Chlorobaculum parvum NCIB 8327: one gene and its partner. The protein of the gene in region 1 binds, or shares a complex with, the protein of each later gene. Links are inferred from orthologs where the notes say so. Each region holds a gene or a part of one and is shown on either strand. Other genes may lie near its edges. The genes, in order: mnmE and mnmG.

Evidence for each region.
Region 2: the proteins of mnmE (region 1) and mnmG are in contact, whole or in part, in a solved structure (PDB 9HIP), measured with the Escherichia coli proteins. The link is inferred for Chlorobaculum parvum NCIB 8327 from one-to-one orthologs.

The regions. Positions count from the first base shown.
Region 1 is NC_011027.1:2,150,150-2,160,242, forward strand. Bases 2,737-5,650 are described here. They hold mnmE (tRNA uridine-5-carboxymethylaminomethyl(34) synthesis GTPase MnmE), read right to left. Parts: upstream 4,948-5,650; coding sequence 3,526-4,947; downstream 2,737-3,525. Other genes in these bases: CPAR_RS09910 (prohibitin family protein), read left to right, coding at 2,737-2,762; CPAR_RS09915 (GIY-YIG nuclease family protein), read right to left, coding at 2,910-3,200; CPAR_RS09925 (SDR family oxidoreductase), read right to left, coding at 4,969-5,640. In the rest of the region: CPAR_RS09895 (hypothetical protein), read left to right, coding at 1-288; CPAR_RS09900 (methyltransferase domain-containing protein), read left to right, coding at 429-1,121; CPAR_RS09905 (CIA30 family protein), read right to left, coding at 1,163-1,648; more of CPAR_RS09910, read left to right, coding at 1,848-2,736; mazG (nucleoside triphosphate pyrophosphohydrolase), read left to right, coding at 5,925-6,740; CPAR_RS09935 (hypothetical protein), read left to right, coding at 7,012-8,553; CPAR_RS09940 (alpha/beta hydrolase), read right to left, coding at 8,719-9,360; treS (maltose alpha-D-glucosyltransferase), read right to left, coding at 9,434-10,093. UniProt on the Escherichia coli protein: Exhibits a very high intrinsic GTPase hydrolysis rate. Involved in the addition of a carboxymethylaminomethyl (cmnm) group at the wobble position (U34) of certain tRNAs, forming tRNA-cmnm(5)s(2)U34.
Region 2 is NC_011027.1:4,108-14,237, reverse strand. What follows is about bases 3,505-6,455. They hold mnmG (tRNA uridine-5-carboxymethylaminomethyl(34) synthesis enzyme MnmG), read left to right. Parts: upstream 3,505-4,022; coding sequence 4,023-5,888; downstream 5,889-6,455. Other genes in these bases: CPAR_RS00035 (DNA polymerase domain-containing protein), read left to right, coding at 5,940-6,455; CPAR_RS00045 (arsenate reductase ArsC), read left to right, coding at 3,505-3,655. Outside these bases: protein translocase subunit SecD, read right to left, coding at 1-573; CPAR_RS00055 (NAD(P)/FAD-dependent oxidoreductase), read right to left, coding at 785-2,071; CPAR_RS00050 (c-type cytochrome), read right to left, coding at 2,087-2,431; more of CPAR_RS00045, read left to right, coding at 3,212-3,504; more of CPAR_RS00035, read left to right, coding at 6,456-8,333; CPAR_RS00030 (FprA family A-type flavoprotein), read left to right, coding at 8,409-9,635; CPAR_RS00025 (DUF721 domain-containing protein), read right to left, coding at 9,762-10,055; DNA replication/repair protein RecF, read right to left, coding at 10,058-10,130. UniProt on the Escherichia coli protein: NAD-binding protein involved in the addition of a carboxymethylaminomethyl (cmnm) group at the wobble position (U34) of certain tRNAs, forming tRNA-cmnm(5)s(2)U34.

The DNA of each region.
Region 1 (10,093 bases):
GTCGGCTTCCAGTTCGGCGCCGTGCAGAGCGCCGCCTACGTTGCCGGACTCGACGAACAGAGCTGCACCGACATCGCCGGAGATGTTCTCGCCCGGATCAACGGCATGGAGCAGGAGATCGTTGCGCAATTTCTCTCCGTCATGCCCATGCTCGCTCACAAGGAGTATCCCCCGATCGGCATCGGCGGGCAGGCGATCATCCGCTTCTACAACGCCGCGACCGACAAAGAGAAGCTCACCGCCGCCGGGGCGCTGCGCGAAATCCTCCGCCAGATCGACGAAGCGTAAAGCCATCAGGGTGAGATTTGAATCTGGAGCGAGAGACCCGGGCATCTGATTGCTGATGACAAAAACGTGTGCCGAGCTCGTTACATTTTTGTAACTTGTCAAATTATTTCAAGCCTCGCCGATCTTCCCGCGCAGTTATCATGAGTACAGATCCCATCACGATCTTCCGCAAAACCTGGGCAACCTACCAGAAAGTCATCAGCAACAACCTCATGTTCCACCGGGAGATCTCGGCTGCGGTCTCGCAACTGTTCAAGGCAAACGGTGAACCGCTCCGCCTCATCGACCTCGGCTGCGGCGACGCATCGCACATTCTGAAGCTCCTCGAACCCGGCGAGCTTGCAGAATACTGCGGATGCGACCTCTCGCAATACGCCCTCGACGAAGCCCGCAAAAACCTCGAACCGTTCGGCGCCGCCATCAACCTGTGCTGCAAGGACATGCTCTCCGCGCTGAAGGAAGCGCCCGCAAGCCACTTCGACATCGTCTATTCCAGCTACGCCCTGCACCATCTGCCCGCTGAAGGCAAGCTGGAGGTCTTCACCGAATGCCACCGCGCCCTTCGCGACAACGGCAGCATGATTCTTGTGGATGTGATGCGCGACGAGGGGCAGGCACGACAGGAGTATCTTTACAGCTACAACAAGGCAGTGCGGACGCAATGGGAGGCACTCACGCCCGACGAACGCAACCAGGTGCAGGAGCACATCCGGAGCTGCGACTTCCCCGAAACGGCCTCAACGCTTGAACAACTTGCCCGAAACGCAGGATTCACGAAATGCCGGAGGCTTGAAAAACAGACCTGGCACGAAGCCTGGTGCTACGAGAAATGAGATAAGAGAGGAATGCCCTCCCCGCTTCAATCCAGCTTTTTTCAATACGCCTCGATCTGCACGATCTCCAGGCGGAACGCCCCCTCCTGTTTGTTCGAAATAAGCAATCCGATCTGCACAATGTTGGCGTTGTCAAGCGGCGGAGCGTCGTTGAGCGTTCTGCCGCGAAAGCTGGGAACAAACCCTGCAAAGGGAAGATCGATCTCCATCCATTCGCCCGGCACGGTCTCGAAATCGGATTTATAGACGACGCCATCGAACCGCTCGTCGTTCCTCGCCCTGAAGCTGTAACGCTTGCCATCGCCTTTCACCCTGATCCGGAACCCGTCGAAATCCGCATAATTCCGCTGCGCAAGCACCGTACGCACCGAAGCGAAACCACCGGAGTTTTCCAGCGACAGATTCCCGGCAAACAAAGCGGTTCCGTCTGGAGTCAACTGCATCGCGCTGTCCGAAACGCCACCCATCACGACATCATCGACGTTCATCCAGTTCAGGCACGTGGTTTTGAAATCACAAACAAGCATGGTTTTATCTTTTATTTGTAGCAAGCACTCGCTGCCCGACACTGAATATGCAGCAAAGCGAGTAAGTTATTTTGATAAAACAAAACGTAACATCGGCCTCCATGAGCATTGCCCGGAGGGAAAAACAGGTACATTAAATGTAACCAAACCTGCCCCTCATCAGGCGCACATCTTTTCAACCTCAACCCATCTGCGCTTTATGAACTTTCTTGTCTTTCTCGGAGTCATCCTTTTGGTTATTGGCGTGGCCAACAGGTCAACAAACAAGCCCGGCAAAAGGGTTTCTGGCGTGTTAAAGATAGCGGGAATCGTGATCGTTATTCTTGGCCTGCTGTCGTCTGTTTTCAGGATTGTAGAGCCCGGTAAAGTTGGCGTCAAAAGCCTTTTCGGAAAGGTCCAGCCCACCATTCTGACCAGCGGCCTCAACATTATCAATCCCCTCGAAAAAGTCGAGTTCTTCGACGTTACGACCCAGAGCTATACCATGTCCGGCTCGGAAAAAGAGCCCTCGCAACGGAGCGACGGCCCGATCAGGGTACTGAGCGCTGACGGCCTTGAGGTCACCATCGACATGACCGTGCTCTACAGGGTCAACCCGACGCAGGCGCCTGCCATCCGCCGTGAGATCGGACCGGGATATGCCTATATCGACAAGATCATCCGCCCGACCGCCCGTACCAGAATTCGCGATAACGCTGTGATGTATAACGCCATCGATCTGTACTCGAAAAAACGCGAAGAGTTTCAGGTGAACATTTTCGAGAGCATCAGGAAGGATTTCGAAAAACGCGGCATTATTCTGGAGAACCTGCTGGTACGCAACATCTCGCTTCCGGAGTCGGTGAAGATGGCTATCGAGGCCAAAATCAACGCCGAGCAGGAGGCTCAGAAAATGCAGTTCGTCCTTCAGAAAGAGACCCAGGAAGCCGAACGCAAGCGCGTCGAGGCGAAAGGTATCTCCGACTACCAGCGAATCATCTCGGAATCGCTGAACGACAGGCTGCTGAAGTACGAACAGATCAAGGTGATGCAGAACCTTGTCAAGACCGAGAACTCAAAAGTCATCATCCTCGGCGACAGCAAAAACGCCTCGATGCTCATCGGCGACAAGTAAAAAATCACTGCCGAACCGGGAGAAACCCGGTTCGGCAGTGATTCAATCCTTGGCAGTTTGTGGTTGTCCATCCAAGCTCATGCCCCTCACGCTCTTACCCGTCATTCCCGCGGAGGCGGGAATCCATGTGCGAACCTGAAGAGTTGATTAGTGGCAAATATCTTCCCACAAATCGCGCCAGTCGGGATTCTCCTTCTCGATCAGTGCAATTTTCCAGGCGCGATTCCATTTCTTGAGCTGTTTTTCTCTGGTGAAAGCTGAGGGCATATCATTGTGTTGCTCGAAGTATACTAAGTGATGAACGTGGTATTTTTTGGTAAATCCTTCGAGCAGCTGATTTTTGTGCTCCCAGACTCGCTTGACCAGGTCGCTAGTCACGCCAATGTAAAGTGTGCCGTTGGGCTTGCTGGCGAGAATGTAAACGGCTGGCTCTCTCATCTTTCTGATCCTTGAATGGATTCCCTGGATTTACGCATTCAGATGGATTCCCGCCTTCGCGGGAATGACAGAATAGAATGTTGATCGGTAATGGTGAACTGAAAATCGAGTAGGCACATAGGGAACATTAACAACCACATAAACATTTATCACGCTCCCCCTTATTCGAATTCCAGTTCATTCATGCAACCGCTTCCTCGTCATTCCCGCGCATGCGGGAATCCAGAACCTGGAATAAGCTCGTGGATTCCCGCCTTCGCGGGAATGACGGACTGAAATGCCACGAGCCCGATGATGATGCTTAGTTGTTTTAGAATCCCTCCCCCTATTTCCCGATACAAAACTTGTCAAAAATCGTATTCAGTACCTCTTCGTTCACCACCTTTCCGGTGATTTCTCCGACGTAGTCGAGGGCGGCTCGGAGTTCGAAGGCGATGAGTTCGGTTTCGCTCTGGTGTTCGATAAGTTCGAGGGCGTTCTGCAGGGCGTCGGAGGCGTTGCGCAGCGCTTCGTAGTGGCGGAGGCTGGTGACGAGCACGCTCGCTTCGTGGAGTTTGTCGAGGCCTTTGGTAAGCTCGCCCATGTGCTGCTTGAGCTTGGCGATGCCGTCGCCGTTGAGCGCGGAAATGCCGATGACTTCCGTGCCGGTGCCATCGGTGATGGCGCGGATGAGATCGCCCGAGTTGTCGGCGCGGTCGAGCTTGTTGGCGACGGTGAGGAATTTCGCTTCGGGATGCACCGCCTTCAGCTCGCGGATTTCCGTGAGTTCGTCGTCGAGCCGCTCCGTGCCGAGGTCGAGCAGGTAGAGAATCAGGTCGGCTTCGGCCATCTTCATGCGGCTTCGGCGGATGCCTTCGTGCTCGATCTCCTCGCCCGCTTCGCGCAGTCCGGCGGTGTCGGTGAGGCGAAACATTGTCTTGTCGTGGATGAAACACTCCTCGATGTAGTCGCGCGTGGTGCCGGGCATGTGGCTGACGATGGCGCGCTCCTGGCCGAGTAACGTGTTGAGCAGCGTTGATTTACCGGCGTTCGGCTTTCCGGCGATAACCGTGGCGACACCCTCACTGACGAGCCGTCCGTGCTGGTAGGAGTCGATGAGCCGGTTCACTTCGATCCGGAGCGTTTCGACCTGCGCGGTCAGTTCGTCGCGGCTCTGGAACTCGACATCCTCCTCGCTGAAGTCGAGTTCGAGTTCGATGAGTGCCCGCGAGCGGATGAGCTGTTCGCGCAGTGCGCCGAGCTGCGCCGAGAGGTCGCCTTTCATCTGGCTGATCGCCGTGCGATACGCCGATTCGGTGCGGGCATGGATCATCTCACCGATCGCTTCGGCCTGCAAGAGATCGATGCGCCCGTTGAGGAAGGCGCGGCGCGTGAACTCGCCCGGTTCGGCGAGGCGGCAACCCTTGTCGAGCATCAACCGCAGCACGCGCCCGACCACCACCGGCCCGCCGTGGCAGGTGAACTCCACCATCTCCTCGGCGGTAAAAGAGCGCGGCGCGCGGAACACCAGCGCGATCACCTCATCGACCATCTCTTCGCCGTCGTAGAGACGCCCGAAGTGCGCAGTGTATCCGGCGGCATCGGCGAGCTTTTCGCTGCCGTGCGCCTTGCGGAAAACGCGGTCGGCCAGGTCGAGCACGCCCGCGCCGCTGATGCGCACGATGGCGAGCGCCCCGACGCCAACCGGAGTAGCGATGGCGGCAATGGGATGGCCGGGAACGGGAAGATGAAGATCGGAGGATGACATAAGTCAAAACGAGATTATGAGTTACAAAGGGCGGACGGTCATTTCGTCGGGAAGCATTCCGTCTGGCAATTGGACAAGCGAGACGATCAGCCGGGCGAGGTCATCCGGTTGCATATGCTTTTTCGGTTCGATACCGGCTTGATCGAAAAACTCCGTCATAACCGAGCCGGGATTGAGGCACGACACGCGGATGCCGAAGCCGCGCAGCTCCTCCATGAGCGATTCGGAAAAGCCGTTGACCGCGAATTTGGAGGCGCTGTAGGCCGTGCCGCCCCTGATGCCGCGCTTGCCCGCGACCGAGCCGATGTTGACGATCATGCCGCGCCCGGCCTTTTTCATCGACGGCACCACCTTGCGCGTGCAGAGAAACATGGCGGTCAGGTTGGTGTCGATCAGCCGCCGCCACTCCGCCGGATCGATGGATTCGATGTCGCGGAAAAAGCCGAACCCGGCGTTGTTGACCAGCAGATCAACGCGCCCGCGTTCGGCGAACACCGCCTCGAACGCCCGGTCGATTTCGGCCTCGATGGTCACGTCGGTCGGCAACCAGCGGAAGCGCTCGTGCGCGATGGGCGTCTCGCGGCGGCTGAGGCCGAACACTGAAGCTCCGGTGTCGAGCAGGGCGCGGCAAGTGGCCAGACCGATGCCGGAGCTGGAGCCAGTCACGACGGCGGTTGAATCTGCGAAGTTCATGAGATAGTGATTTTCTGACTGCTGAGATATTGGGCTGAAGCCCGGATTTTTTTATAAAACCACACATACCCCGGACTGAAGTCCGGGGCAATTATGGCTTCAGGAATTATAACTCTTGACAATTGCCCCGGCTTTTAAGCCGGGGATGCCTGACAACACAAAATAAATCAGGGCTTTAGCCCAATTCCTTGTTGTTTACGGGACAAAAGAGCCTCATTTCAATAGTACGGATTCTCCGGCCTAAATAGTAACTTTCGGCACATCACAACAAGCCCCCCGACATCATGAAGCACGAAGCGAACCCGTCCATCGAAATCCTCAAGGAGTCCGTTCTCAACCACAACGCCGTCACGCCTGCCGAGCACTTCGAGCGGGTGGTGAACCTCGTGCGGGTGCTGCGTTCGGAGTGCCCGTGGGATCGCAAGCAGACGCCGGAGTCGCTGGCGCATCTCTTGCTCGAAGAGAGCTATGAGCTGGTGCACGCCATCGACACGGGCGACGATCCGGAGCTGAAAAAGGAGCTGGGCGATCTCTTCCTGCACGTCTGCTTTCAGGTGCTGCTGGCCGACGAGGCGGGCAAATTCTCGTTCGTCGATGTCTTCGAGGCGCTTTGCCACAAGCTCATCAGCCGCCACCCGCACGTGTTTGGGGATGTGAAGGCCGACACGGAGCAGGCGGTACTCGGCAACTGGGAAAATCTGAAAATGAAGGAGGGGCGCAAGAGCCTGCTGGAAGGGGTGCCGAACGCGATGTCCGAACTGCTGCGGGCCTACCGGGTGCAGAAAAAGGTGGCGGGCGTCGGCTTCGATTGGCCAAGTGACGAAGGCGTGCTCGACAAGCTCACCGAGGAGATCGGCGAATTGCGTCATGCGGCGGACAAGAGCGAGCGTGAGGAGGAGTTCGGCGACCTGCTCTTCACCATCGTCAACTACAGCCGCTTCATCGACACCAACCCCGAAGACGCTCTACGCAAGGCGACCAACAAATTCATGGATCGTTTCCGCAAAGTCGAAGAGTCCGTGCAGGCGTCGGGAAAAAGCTGGCAGGAGTTTTCAGCCGAGGAGCTGGACTCGCTTTGGAACGAGGCGAAAAAATCATGATAATCTTTTATAGCCTGCATCAGCTTCCCGCAGGATATGTCACCGAGCCATCTTGCATTCGCTCACCAAAACCAACACGGCCATGGTACAATGCTTTCGTTCATCCATGACAGCCCGCTCCTCCTTTTCGCGTCCTTTGCTGACGGGCATTCTGCTTGCCTTCATCCTTCTCACTCTGTTCTCGGAGAGTGCACGGGCTGACTTCCGGCCCTCCATGCTGCAGGTGAAGAAGCCCTCTCAGGTGCAAAAAACATCACCACGCCCCATGCTGATGCGGAAATCCACAACAACAGTTCGCCTGTGGGATGGCCTGGGAGAACTCGGCAAGGAGCATTTCCAGTGCCTCAATAATGTGGTTACGTCAGTGCCTTCGGTCGAGAAGATGAAGCAGTGGTGGGTGCAGTGGTCAACCAATGATGCCGGATTTTCGAAGGCGGTCTATCAGGTTTCGCTCTTCCCCTTCCCCGAATCGGTTGAGAACTGGAAGACCCCTCCTGGTCTGCTCAAGACGGGAACCATTCAGAAAATCAGCGGAGCCGGGAACCAGCCGTTGTTCTCGATAGATCTTGCGGCGCTTATGCCTGGTAAAATGGGCTCTGCCTCGATCAAAAAGATCGCTCCGCAAAAGATGCTGCAACCCCGATTTTCGTCATCACCAGCCTCCCCGTCGATTGCGGCCAAGCCGCTGAGTCCGGCTGCCGCCCGAGTCGTTCAGCTCAAAAGGCCGGAGCTGAAGCAGGCGCCGACAAAGCCTGTCCTGCACAATCTTGCCCGGAAAGAGCCTTTCGCTGTCACCTTTTATGTGCGCATCATCACCCTCAACGCTGCGGGCAAGCCAGTCGCCACGCCATCGAAAGCCGCGACGCTGCACCTGAGCACTCCGGGAGAATCGAACTTCGTCTGGTACGGCGACCCCAATCCCAATGTGGCTACGCCTGAAATCCATGCGCCGGCAATAAAAATCGCCAGCTACGAGCCGTTCCAGCCCGCGATGAGCGACTGGGACCGCAACTACATCGTCACCAAAGATATGCCGATGTTCGGCTACACAAAGGGGCAGGAGCTCTTCTTCCCGCGTGACGACGGCTCGAAAGGTGGCTGGGAAGCGGTCAAGGATGCCGTCGGCAGCGTGGTTGGATTCGTCACTGAGAGCATCAACAGGGTGGCCAACGCCTACAACAGCCTGAAGCAAAAGGCTCTCAATCTCGCCATCTCCCTGGCGAAAAACACCGTCGGGTGCGGGAAGACATGCCAGCAGGCCTTCACCTTCGGACTGGATTACGGCCTGGCCGCCATGGGTATGCCGCCGTCACTGCCGGATTTCGATGCGATGATGAGCATGGGCAAGGATTACCTTATCGCCGAGATCGCTTCGGAAGCCTCGCCTTACCTGTCGGAAAACGATGTCCGCAAGGCGGTCAACTACCTCGAATCCGAGGTGCGCAAAACCGCCGATAACGGTGCGGATGGCAGCAAGTGGCTGAAGCTGAACCCGAGGTTCCAGTACCACGATGCCGTGCTGATGCTCGAGGTCTCCAACCCCACGGGTAAGGTCACCGACAAGATCAGTTGCTGTATCCGCCAGAGCAAAGAGGTCTTCTATTTCCCGTTCGACAAGAAGAACTATTTCATCTCCATTCCCCCGATCAAACCGGGCCAGACGCTCCGCATTCCCGTCCTGCTCAGACCGAACAATGTTCAGTGCAATAACGGCAAGGGCATGCTGATGAGCGACTGGAACAAGATGATGGAAAAACCCGCGCTGCTCCAGATCTTTCCGGGCAACAACGAACAGGTGTTAATCAAGCGGTAAACAGGGGAAAAGAGGCCGGACGGGCTCTGAAACGAAGAAAAAAGCTGAACCAATCCACATTCCGCCATCTGTAAAATTATCCCTGCAAATCTGGAGTGATGTTCCGGATTTGCGGGGATAATTCCATTGAAACTCTCTCTTTTTAGCGGTGCCCTTTTTGAATTTTCACCTCATCATTGTTAGAAACCGACCCGCAGCTTTGAAATAATCGTCAGTCGGTACGTGGCCTCCTGCGTACTCGCAAACCGTTGGATCGATCCCAGCCTCTCGCAAGCGGGTGACATCCGAATCAAGCTGTTGCTTCCGATAAAAATGGTCGTTGCTTCCACATCCGATTTGCACGGCGTGCAGCTTTGCGAGATCGTTGAGTTCGGGCGGGATGTCACCACCGAGCAACATCACCGCACTGACCGCGTGGCGTCCGAGCACGGCTGCGCGGCAGGCCATGCCCGCGCCTTGCGAAAAGCCGTGCAGTACGAGGCGACCGTCGACAGGCAGCTCCGCCATCACCCTGCCGATAACAGCATCAACGTAGCGCACGTTTTCGGCGATGCGCAGCTCGCGGTCGCGGCGGGTCATCCAGCTTGCGCCGGGCTGGCCTTTCGAGTTGATGAAGGAGTGCTGCGCTTCTATGGCGCAGAGTACGAAGGGCTCCGAACAGGGAATTTTCCGAAGCAGTTCGAGTTCGTCTTCAGCGGTCTGGCCGTAGCCGTGGAATCCGGCAAGCAATGGAAAAGGGCCGTCGCCATCCGGCACTTCAACAAGGTAGCGTCCGCTGATGGTGGTTTCGAGATGGTGTTCGCTCATTATTCCGAGGGAAAAAACAAAAGGCCGGTCTCTCCGCGGTAAGTGAGAGACCGGCGCTGGATGGCTGGAAGGCTCAGTTTTTGATGAGGCGCATGATGCCGTTGATCGGGATCTCCAACCACTCGGGGCGGTTGTTCAGTTCGTAGAGCAACTCGTAAATCGCCTTGTTCATCAGGTAGCTGCGCAACAGCAGTTCGCGCTGGCGGGGTTCATCGGGAATCAGCCCCTTGCCTTCGGTGTGCTGCGTGTAGACCTCGATAAAGCGCTGACCCATGTAGTAGCTCCACAGCTCGGCCCACGGCTCCATCGCCTTGCGCTCTTCGGGGCGGATGTGATGCTCCTGCATCAGCACGTTGAAAGCCGCGTAGTCGAACGAGCGCAGCATGCCGGCAAGGTCGCGATAGACCGAGCGCTTGATCTTGCGCTCCGACAGCGAGCGTGCGGGTTCGCCTTCGAAATCGAGAATCATGAAGTCGTTGCCTGTGAAGAGCACCTGGCCGAGATGGTAGTCGCCGTGAATCCTGATCTTGACCGTATCGATCTTCTCCTTGCGCATGGGCTCGAACTGCTTGAGAATCTCCTTCTCCATGCCGAGCAGCTCCTTTGCAAGCGCTTTTGAGGCTTTCGGCACCGAGTGCATCGATTCGCGCAAAAAGATCATTGCGCGCTTGACCTGGTCGGTCATCGCCTGGTAGATCGAGCGCTGGTAGAGCGTCGTGAACGGCTCCGGGGC
Region 2 (10,130 bases), 2.1 Mb from region 1 along the record:
CACGCCCGAAAGCTCGATAATCAGGCGACGCGAACCCTGGGTCTGGATCACCGGCTCGGCCACACCGTACTGGTCGATACGGTTACGGATAATCTCCTTGGCCCTAATCAGTGCGTCCTGCGCCTCGGCATTCAGCTTGGAAATAACCTCCTGATCCGAGTCACGAAGGTCATAGAAGTAACGGCTGAGCTTGATATTCTCCTTTCTGAACTCGGCAGCCAGAATATTGACCACATTGTCGTTGGACTCGCCAGCCTGTCGGCGAACGTTGTCCATAATGCGGTTGAACTTGTCATCCTTGTTCCAGGCTTTCTGCTCGATCAGATCAAGAATATCAACCTCCATCACCAGGTGCATACCGCCCTTCAGATCGAGGCCGAGTTTCAGACTTTTGTCGTGAGCCTGCTCGATTTCTTGACGATGGTCGAGAGCAAACTTCAGGCTATCGGCACGGGAATCAAAGCTGTTGAGCTTTTTTGTCAGAGCATAATCCCGGTACGTAGGCCAGATCGACCATACCGAAACCAGCGCGACCACGGCAATCAGGATGAGTTTAAAGGTGTTGTTTTTCATGAAAAAAAGCCGTTACGCACGATTGATAAAGAAAAGCCAATATAAAGAACCGGCTCTGGATTAACAATTGAGCACGCAAGGCCATAACAGAGGTTGGAAAAGAGGGCGCAATGGGTGAAAAACCATCAAAACAAATGCCGCGATGATGATGGTCATCGCGGCATTTGCAGTGACGGCGAAGCGTGACGATCACGCCTCAATGTTTTCCGGGTCACCCCCAGATATCTTTGCTGATATTGGTGTACCACCCTTCAGCGAACATCGCCTCCTGTGCTAGCTGATCGTCGCTGGCGTCGGCAGGAGTGAGACCTCCGGAACCCGGAATGCTGACGATTCCCTTGTCGGACAGCTCATACACCGCGGCGACCGAGACGCCGTAATTCGTTCCGATGAGGCTGTAGCAGGTATTCACCAGCGATGGAGGCACCGGCTTGTGACCGTTCAGCAGGTTGATAATCGCCGCCGCAGCAACCTTGCCCTGGCTGCTGGCTGCAAATCCGGACTTGGGCATCGCGCCGGCAATACAGGAGTCGCCGATGACGTGAATGCCGGGATGAATCGTGGATTCGAACGAAGAGGGATCAACCGGACACCAGCCGCTTTCGTTGGTCAGCCCTGCGTCAAAGGCCAGTTTTCCGGCCTTCTGTGGCGGGATGACGTTGATCACATCACCCTTAACCGGCCCGAAATCGGTCTCGACAGTCATTGCCTTGGCATCAACACCGAGCACCTTGCCACCGCTCGATGCTGCGTGCCACTCGATCATGCCCGGATAGAGCCGCTCCCAGCCCTTCGTGAACAGGCCCTGCTTTGAGAACTTGTCCTTGGCATCGAGGATCACGACCTTCGACTTCGGCTTGTGCTGTTTCAGGTAATGGGCAATAAGGCTTGCGCGCTCGTAAGGGCCGGGAGGGCAGCGGAACGGATTTCCGGGCGGACAGAGCAGCACGGTGCCGCCGTTTTTCATCGCCTGAAGCTGCTTGTGGAGAAGAACAGTCTGAGCGCCGGCCTGCCATGCGTGCGGCATAGACGATTCAGCAATTTGCTGACTGTAGCCCGGAATGGCTTCCCACTTGAAATCGATACCGGGTGAAACGACAAGCCGGTCATACCCTAACCGCTTGCCACTGCCGAGCATGATTTCGTGCTTGCCCGGATTGATCGACACAACCTTGTCGGCAATCACCGTAACGCCGTAGGTGTTTTGAAGCGCATTGAAGTTATGGGTAATATCGGCCATCGTCCTCAAGCCGCCCAGCACCCAGTTGCTGAAGGGGCAGGTAACGAAAGCCGCCTTCGGCTCGACCAGCGTGACTGAAATCGAAGGATCGAGTTTTCGGAGATATTTGGCTGTGGAGGCGCCACCGAAACCGCCGCCGACCACCACAACCCGTTTCGTGCCGGCAAACGCCTTGCCACTGGCACCCAACAGGCCAAACATGGAACCGGCCGCACCGGAAAGAAGCAGTTTATTGAAATCGCGTCGTGAAATACTCATAGCTGCCTCCCCGGATTAATTGTTCATGGTTGAAAGCGATCCAAAGTACTCGGCGATCTGGTGAATCTCCTCGTCGGAATACCCTTTGGCATGACGCCCCATCACGGTAGACGGGCGAGCGCCAGACTTGAAATCGAGCAGCGCGGATTCGATGTACTCAGCCGACCTGCCGTAGATCGTCGGAATGATGCTTTCGCTTTTACCATCGGTGCCATGACATCCGGCGCAGGAGAGCGACAAGATCTCACCACGCGGAATGCTCTTTGACTGCTCAGGAGCCTGAGCCCGCGCCATTCCGGCAGGCAACAATGGCAATACGGCAAGCGCCGCAATCACTACGCCTTTCGATGTAAGCCTCATAATGGATCCTCCGTGTTTACATGGGCAAAAAATGAGGGACGGGTTTATCAGCTATTCCATAGGAAATAGCGTAAGAAAAAAATACGAGCTGAAGCATACAGCTTGTCAAGCCAACAACAGCAGCGATAAAAAAGCTAAGGATAACGCCGGGCCAAAACCTCGGCGAGAAAAGATCAGCATTTGAGCACCGCTTGAAGCAAGCCGCGCAAGCATTCGTTGGGTCAATTCAGCAATCGGGACATTCAAAAAGGCCAGAAAACTGATGAAATGTCGCCTTAAAAGGAGATTAAAAAGGCTCCGTTCCGCCGTCACCGACTTTCAGAGAAAGAACGGCCTGACCGTGCTCCCAAATGCCCCATCACAAAAAGTGACTGATTGCTGACACCAAACCACAAACAGAACTATATGTAACAATTGTTAATATACAAGAAAAGAAATAATTGAACAAGCAAAATTTCACATGATCGCCAACGCAGACGGCAGAAAAAACAAATTCAGGAAAAAGCTAGCATCGGGAACACGCGCGCATTCTGCGCCAACACAACCCGGCTGAAGCCACACAGAGCAAAAAACGACGCCCAAAAGCGATGAAAGGTAACAGGACGCCCCTCACAATCCCGCGACAAAGTGTGCGAGCGGCCAGAAACCCAAACAACCCGAGAAGAGCGGACAAAAAACCTCAAGCAAAAATGTTACAACATAAAAAACTCAATTCTGAAGAATAAAGGCAAAAGCTATCTTCGTCATTTAAGCATTGCGCCCCCACAAAACCTCGTCATCATGGATACAAGAAAACTGAAGGTACTGATACTCTGCTCGGGAAATTCAGCTCGAAGCCAGATGGCTGAAGCCTTCCTTCGCCACTTGGCAGGGGATCGTTTTAAGGTCATGAGCGCAGGGACAGAACCAGCGTCAACCATCAATCCTTACGCGATTGAGGCCATGAACGAGATCGGTATCGACATTTCTACGCAGTGCCCTAAAGACCTATCACTCTATCTTGGGCAAATCTTCATCAATTATCTTATCATCGTCTGCAGTAAAGCCAACGACAGCTGCCCGCGGGTCTGGCCAGGACTTGCCAATCAAAACAATCGCCTTTACTGGCCCGTTGATGATCCTGCAGAAGCGACAGGAAGTGATAAGGAAAAGCTTGCCGCCTTCAGAAAAGCCAGAAATGAAATAAAGGAAAAACTCGAAGCCTGGCTCGCCACGAACCCTTAATAAGGGCAATGCCTGCTAATGCTCACTTCCAAGTTGGGAATAATGCGGCTGAGAACCTCAAAAGCAGTAACACGAACAGCAAGACGTTACTTCCCCATAAGAGCAAGAAGACAGCATTCAACTTTCTGACAGAGCGCCGTCATGCCCCTCCGGCCATGCACTTCTGAGTTCAATTCAAGAAAACGTTATTCAGAGCCGCACTATCATAGCGCCCCCCCATTTCCGCCAGAGTACGCAAGATCACCGCTGGCCTCTTCCACCATTTTTAGCTATTATGTGTCTCCTGTCGAATGATCGATAGCGATACCGGAGACCATGAAATCCTTTAGTGAAGCAGCAATGTTTCACGTGAAACAATTTCTCATTCATGTACGATGTTATAGTTGTCGGCGCTGGCCACGCCGGCTGTGAAGCTGCGCTGGCTGTTGCTCGAAGCGGGCTTGAGTGCCTTCTCATCACCTCTGATCTCTCTGCCGTTGCGCGCATGTCGTGTAATCCGGCCATCGGAGGCGTTGCCAAGGGGCAGATGACCCGCGAAATCGATGCGCTCGGTGGCGAAATGGCCAAAGCCATTGACGCCACTGGCATCCAGTTCCGCCTGCTTAACCGCAGCAAAGGCGCAGCCCTGCATTCGCCACGCGCTCAGGCAGACAAGACACTGTACAGCCTTTACATGCGCTCGGTCATCGAACATGAACCAAATATCGATATTCTGCAGGACACGGTCATCGGAGTCTCTGCGCCAAAAGGGACGTTCAAATCTGTCACGGTCATGTCAGGCAGAGCGATCAAGGCAAAGGCGGCAATCCTTGCCTGCGGCACCTTTCTGAATGGGTTGATCCACATCGGTATGGATCACTATCCAGGAGGCCGTAGCGTCGCTGAACCACCTGTGACCGGGCTTACCGAGTCGCTAGCGGCCCTTGGCTTTTCATTCGGAAGGCTGAAAACCGGCACCCCGCCTCGCATCGACTCAAGAAGTGTGAACTACGACCTGGTCACGGAACAGCCCGGGGACGACGATCCGGTCGCGTTTTCATTCTCAACGGAAAGCGTTGCGCACAGAAACCTTGTGTGCTGCCACCTCACCAAAACGACCGAAAAGACGCACGAGATTCTCCGCTCCGGCTTCGACCGCTCTCCGCTCTTTACCGGCAAGGTGCAAGGCGTCGGGCCGCGCTATTGCCCATCGATCGAAGACAAGATCTATCGCTTTCCGGAGAAGCTGAGCCAGCATATCTTCCTCGAACCGGAGGGAGCCGATACCATCGAAATGTACGTAAACGGCTTTTCCACCTCACTCCCAGAAGACATCCAGCTTGCCGGGCTTCGCTCCATTCCAGGGCTGGAAGAGGCTAAAATGATTCGACCTGGCTACGCAATCGAGTACGATTACTTCCATCCCTGGCAAATCAGATCAACCATGGAAACCCGGCCCGTCGAGAACCTCTACTTTGCAGGCCAGATCAACGGCACATCAGGGTACGAAGAGGCCGCCGGGCAAGGTCTGATGGCAGGCATCAATGCCGTTCGCAAGATTCTTGGCAAAGAGCCGATTGTACTCGGCCGCGATCAGGCCTATATCGGCGTGCTGATCGACGATCTGATCACCAAGGAGACCAACGAGCCCTACCGCATGTTCACCTCATCGGCTGAACATCGTCTGATTCTGCGCCATGACAATGCCGATCTTCGCCTCAGCACGGTAGGTTATGAATGCGGGCTCGTTTCAGAACATCAGCTTGAAAAAACAAAAGCGATCACTGATCTTGCTGGAGAGTGTATCGAGCGTCTAAAATCACTCAAGCTGAAACCAGATGAGATCAACCAACTTCTTGCAAATAAAGGCGCGCAGGAACTCAAATCCCCCGCCAGTGCGTTGAGTGTCCTGAAAAGACCCGGTATCGAGCTGGCCGATCTGTTACGCCACTCCGCCGCTGTTCAAGCCGCAATCGGAGAGACGTGCGAAGACGTTCGTGTTGCTGAGCAGGTTCAGATCGAAATCAAGTATGAAGGGTACATCAAGCGTGAAAAGCTTGTTGCTGAAAGAATTGCGCGCCTCGATGCCTTGCACATTCCCGACAATTTCAAGTACGAATCGCTGAACTCGCTATCAAACGAAGGACGGGAAAAACTTATAAAACATCGCCCGTCAACGATTGGGCAGGCCTCAAGGATTCTTGGCGTCTCCCCTTCGGACGTGTCCATCCTCATGATCAGGCTCGGCCGATAACCATGTTTCACGTGAAACATTTTTCTCAATACGCATGCTCTCGCAGTCCTCATGAATCATCTTGTCGATTTCTCACACGGTAACGATCTGCTTTTCGGAAAAGACCCTGAAGAGAACATCGTGGGCTGTTATCAGCTCAACGACTCGCAGATTCGCCTGTTTTTCCGAACGCCTGATGGCGTCGTTCAGCGTGACGATCCATTCTTTCCGTTCTTTTTTCTTTCCGACGGAGAGCTTCTGGATGGCTTCACGCCATTCAACAAAGAGAAATATTGGCTGATTCAGCTGGAGGGCGCCAACTATTACCGGCATCTTGGCATCTTCAGAAGCTGGAAGAATTATCGCGCGGCGCTTGACCATGTCAACAGCAGCTTACCGGACGGCGCGTCTGAAAATGATTACCAAAACACTTCCGGGCAGAACAGCCACCTGACGTACAGCAGAGGTGACGCGATCACGCAATACCTGCTCCAGACCGGTAAAACGTTGTTCAAGGGAATGCTGTTTGACGACCTTCATCGCCTGCAGCTCGATATCGAGACCTACTATCAGCCCGACAAGAAGCGAAAAGGAAAAGGTATCGGCGAAGACCCGATCATCATCGTCTCGCTCAGCGACAACCGTTCCTGGGAGCATGTCATTCATTCTAAAGGCAGAGCTGAAAAGGATTTACTCGAAGAGCTCGTACACATCATCCGTCAGAAAGATCCGGATGTGATCGAGGGGCACAACATCTTCGGATTCGATCTCCCCTACCTTCAGCGCCGCTGTGAACTGAACGGTGTGCGATTCGCTATCGGCCGCAACGGCCTGGTGCCGCGCTCCTATCCTGCGACGATCCGCTTTGCCGAGCGATCGGCCGATTTCCAGTTCTGCGACATTCCCGGAAGGCATGTAATCGACACCTACTTCCTTGCCCAGAATTACGATACCTCGAAACGCACGCTTCCGAGCTACGGTTTGAAAGCGGTCGCCAAATTCTTCGGTTTCGCCTCGCCCAACCGTACCTATGTCGACTACAAAGACATCGCCAGCACCTGGGACGACAATCCCGAAACCCTTCTGGCCTACGCGCTCGACGATGTGCGAGAAACCCGTGAACTGGCGGCGCTGCTTTCCGGCAGCAACTTCAGCATGACCAGTATGGTGCCATACAGCTACGCCAATACAGCGAGGCTCGGACCGGCAGCAAAGATCGAGGCCCTCATAATCCGGGAGTATCTGAAGCGCAAAGTTTCCATCCCTCGTCCATCGATCGGGCAGCAGCAGACTGGCGGCTTTACCGAAGTGTTTGTCAAAGGCATTCTCGGGCCAATCGTTTATGCAGACGTCGAATCGCTCTATCCCTCGATCATGCTCACCTTCGATGTGTGCCCAAAATCCGATTCGCTCAAAGCCTTTCCAACTATCCTGAAGGATCTGAAAGAGTTGCGCTTTGCAGCAAAAAAGCGCGCTGAAGAGGAAAAGGAACGCGGCAACACCTCGCTGTCGTACAATTTCGATGCCATGCAATCCTCCTTCAAGATCATCATCAATGCCATGTACGGCTATCTCGGCTTCGGCAGCGGCATGTTCAACGATTTTGAGGAAGCTGACCGCGTCACAACCAAAGGACAAGAGATCGCTAAAAAAATGATCCGCGAGTTCGAATCACGTGGCGCCAAAGTGATCGAAGTCGATACCGATGGCATCTTTCTCGTGCCCCCACCCGACGTGGTTACCGAAGAGGAGGAGCGGCAGCTGGTCAGTGAAGTCTCATCCACCATGCCGCAGGGAATAAGAATCGGTTTTGACGGCCGCTTCAAGAAAATGATTTCCTACATGAAGAAGAACTACGTCCTTCTCGATTACAACGAAAAACTGAAGCTGAAAGGATCGGCATTCGTGAGCAGAAGCGGTGAGAAATTCGGCCGGGACTTCGTAAGAGAGGGATTTATCCTGCTGCTCAATGATGATATTCAAGGCCTTCACGACCTCTACGTCAAGTATCGCAACGATCTGATGGATCATCGACTTCATATCAGCGATTTTTCCAGAACAGAATCGATGAAAACCACGCTCGATCAGTATGCCACCGATGTACGGGCCGGCAAGCGCTCCAAATCGATCACCTACGAGATTGCGCTTCGCCAAGGGTTGGAAATTGCGAAAGGTGATCGAATCACCTATTATGTTGCCGGAACCGGCAATCCGGCATCATTCGTTGATAACGGGCGACTCGCCGAAGAGTGGAACAAGGAACAACCAGACGAGAACACCGGTTTTTATCTGAAAAGGCTCGATGAATACGCTCAGAAATTCCTCCCATTCTTCAAGCCTCAGGATTTCAGCTCAATCTTTTCAGCAGATACACTTTTTGCGTTTTCTCCTGAAGGAATCGAAGTGGTAAAAGAGATTCGACATCATGAAACCGGTGATCTGTATCGTGAGGATTCACCCTTTTAAAAATTATTTTTTAAACTTTTTATCCTCATAAAGCATTAAAATTCAGGCTTTTCACAACATAAACAAAAATAAATTATGACCGATAATAAAATTCTTCCAATTACCGACGATGTGTCCTGGATTGGCGTTCTGGATCCGGGTCTGATCACCTTCGATATCGTCATGGAGACCAAATACGGTACGACCTATAACTCTTACTTCATCAATGCAGAGAAAAAGACGGTTGTTGAAACCACCAAGGTGAAGTTCTGGCCGACCTACCTCGAAAAGCTGAAGCAGGTGGTCGATCCCGAGGAGATCGAGTATATCATCGTCGATCACACCGAGCCCGATCACTCCGGAAACGTGCACAATCTGCTTTCCGTCGCCCCAAATGCAACCGTGGTCGGCAGCGGCAACGCTATCAAGTTCCTGCGTGACCAGACCGGACACGATTTCAAGCACATCGTTGTCAAGAATGGTGACACGCTCGACTTAGGTAACAAAACCATTCACTTCATCGGCGCTTCGAACCTGCACTGGCCCGACACGATCTACTCATGGCTTGAAGAGGACGGCGTGCTCTTTACCTGCGACTCGTTTGGCTGCCATTACTGCAACGAAGCGATGTATGATGACCTGTGCGGCGACTTCGACGACTCATTCAAGTACTATTTTGACGCAATTCTGAGGCCGTTCAGCAAGTACATGATTCAGGCGATCGAAAAAATACGCCCGCTCGATATTAAAGTCATCTGCCCCGGCCATGGACCGATCCTGCGCTCGGACTGGAAGAAATATGTCGATCTTTCGGAGCGATACGCTAAAAGCGCCATTGCCATGCCAAATGAGAAGAGCATTCTCATCGCCTATGTCTCTGCTTATGAAAACACCTCTGTGCTGGCACACAAGATTGCTGATGGCCTGAAGATGGCTTGCGATTTCAACGTTGATGTTTGTGATATCGAAAACATGTCGACAGAGAAACTCGAGGAGAAGATTGCGCATTCGATGGGCATCATCATCGGTTCACCAACCATCAACCAGAATATTGTTCATCAGATCTACAGTATCTTCGCTGTTCTTAATCCGTTACGAGACCGTGGCAAACTGGCGGCGGCATTTGGCTCTTATGGGTGGAGCGGTGAAGGGGTCAATATCATCGAAGGCAATCTGGCAAACCTGAAACTGAAGGTTTTTGATCAGAACCTCAGGATCAAATTCCAGCCTCACGAACCGGAATTCGAGCAATGCCGAGAGTTTGGAAAAGCTTTCGCGGAAAGGATGATCGAGATGTACAACCTTACATGCAATATTAAATAGTTCTTTTTTTATAGCATAGAAGGTAAAAAAACAACCCGGAATACTATCTAGTAATGATCAGTATTCCGGGTTGTTCTTTTCTGATAATTCTTTTATTCAATTCTGTCTCAAGATTACTATTTTATCTTATTTAAAGATAATCGTTCGTATCATTTCATATCCAACAGCTTTATTGAGTCGTGTCGTTATATCTCTTTTTCTGAAGTTGAGTTCCATTCTCCACGAAGGGCTCTTTACCTTCACATAGAGATTTCCATCCTTCATTTTCTCTACTGATGTCACCTTCGCAATAGTTTCTCCGACCACGTTTTCCCAAGCGTGAAGTGTCTTGTATTCATCATAGGCTTCCGTCATGCCGATCTTGCGGCAAACATCGGCCATGATCCCGCCAAGTTCTCTCGGTGGTTTTGCTTTACTCATGATCAAGGCTCCTCACTACTCTTGTAATCATCAACAGAAAAACAACTTATCCCCTTCCCCTCTTTTTTCCCCGTT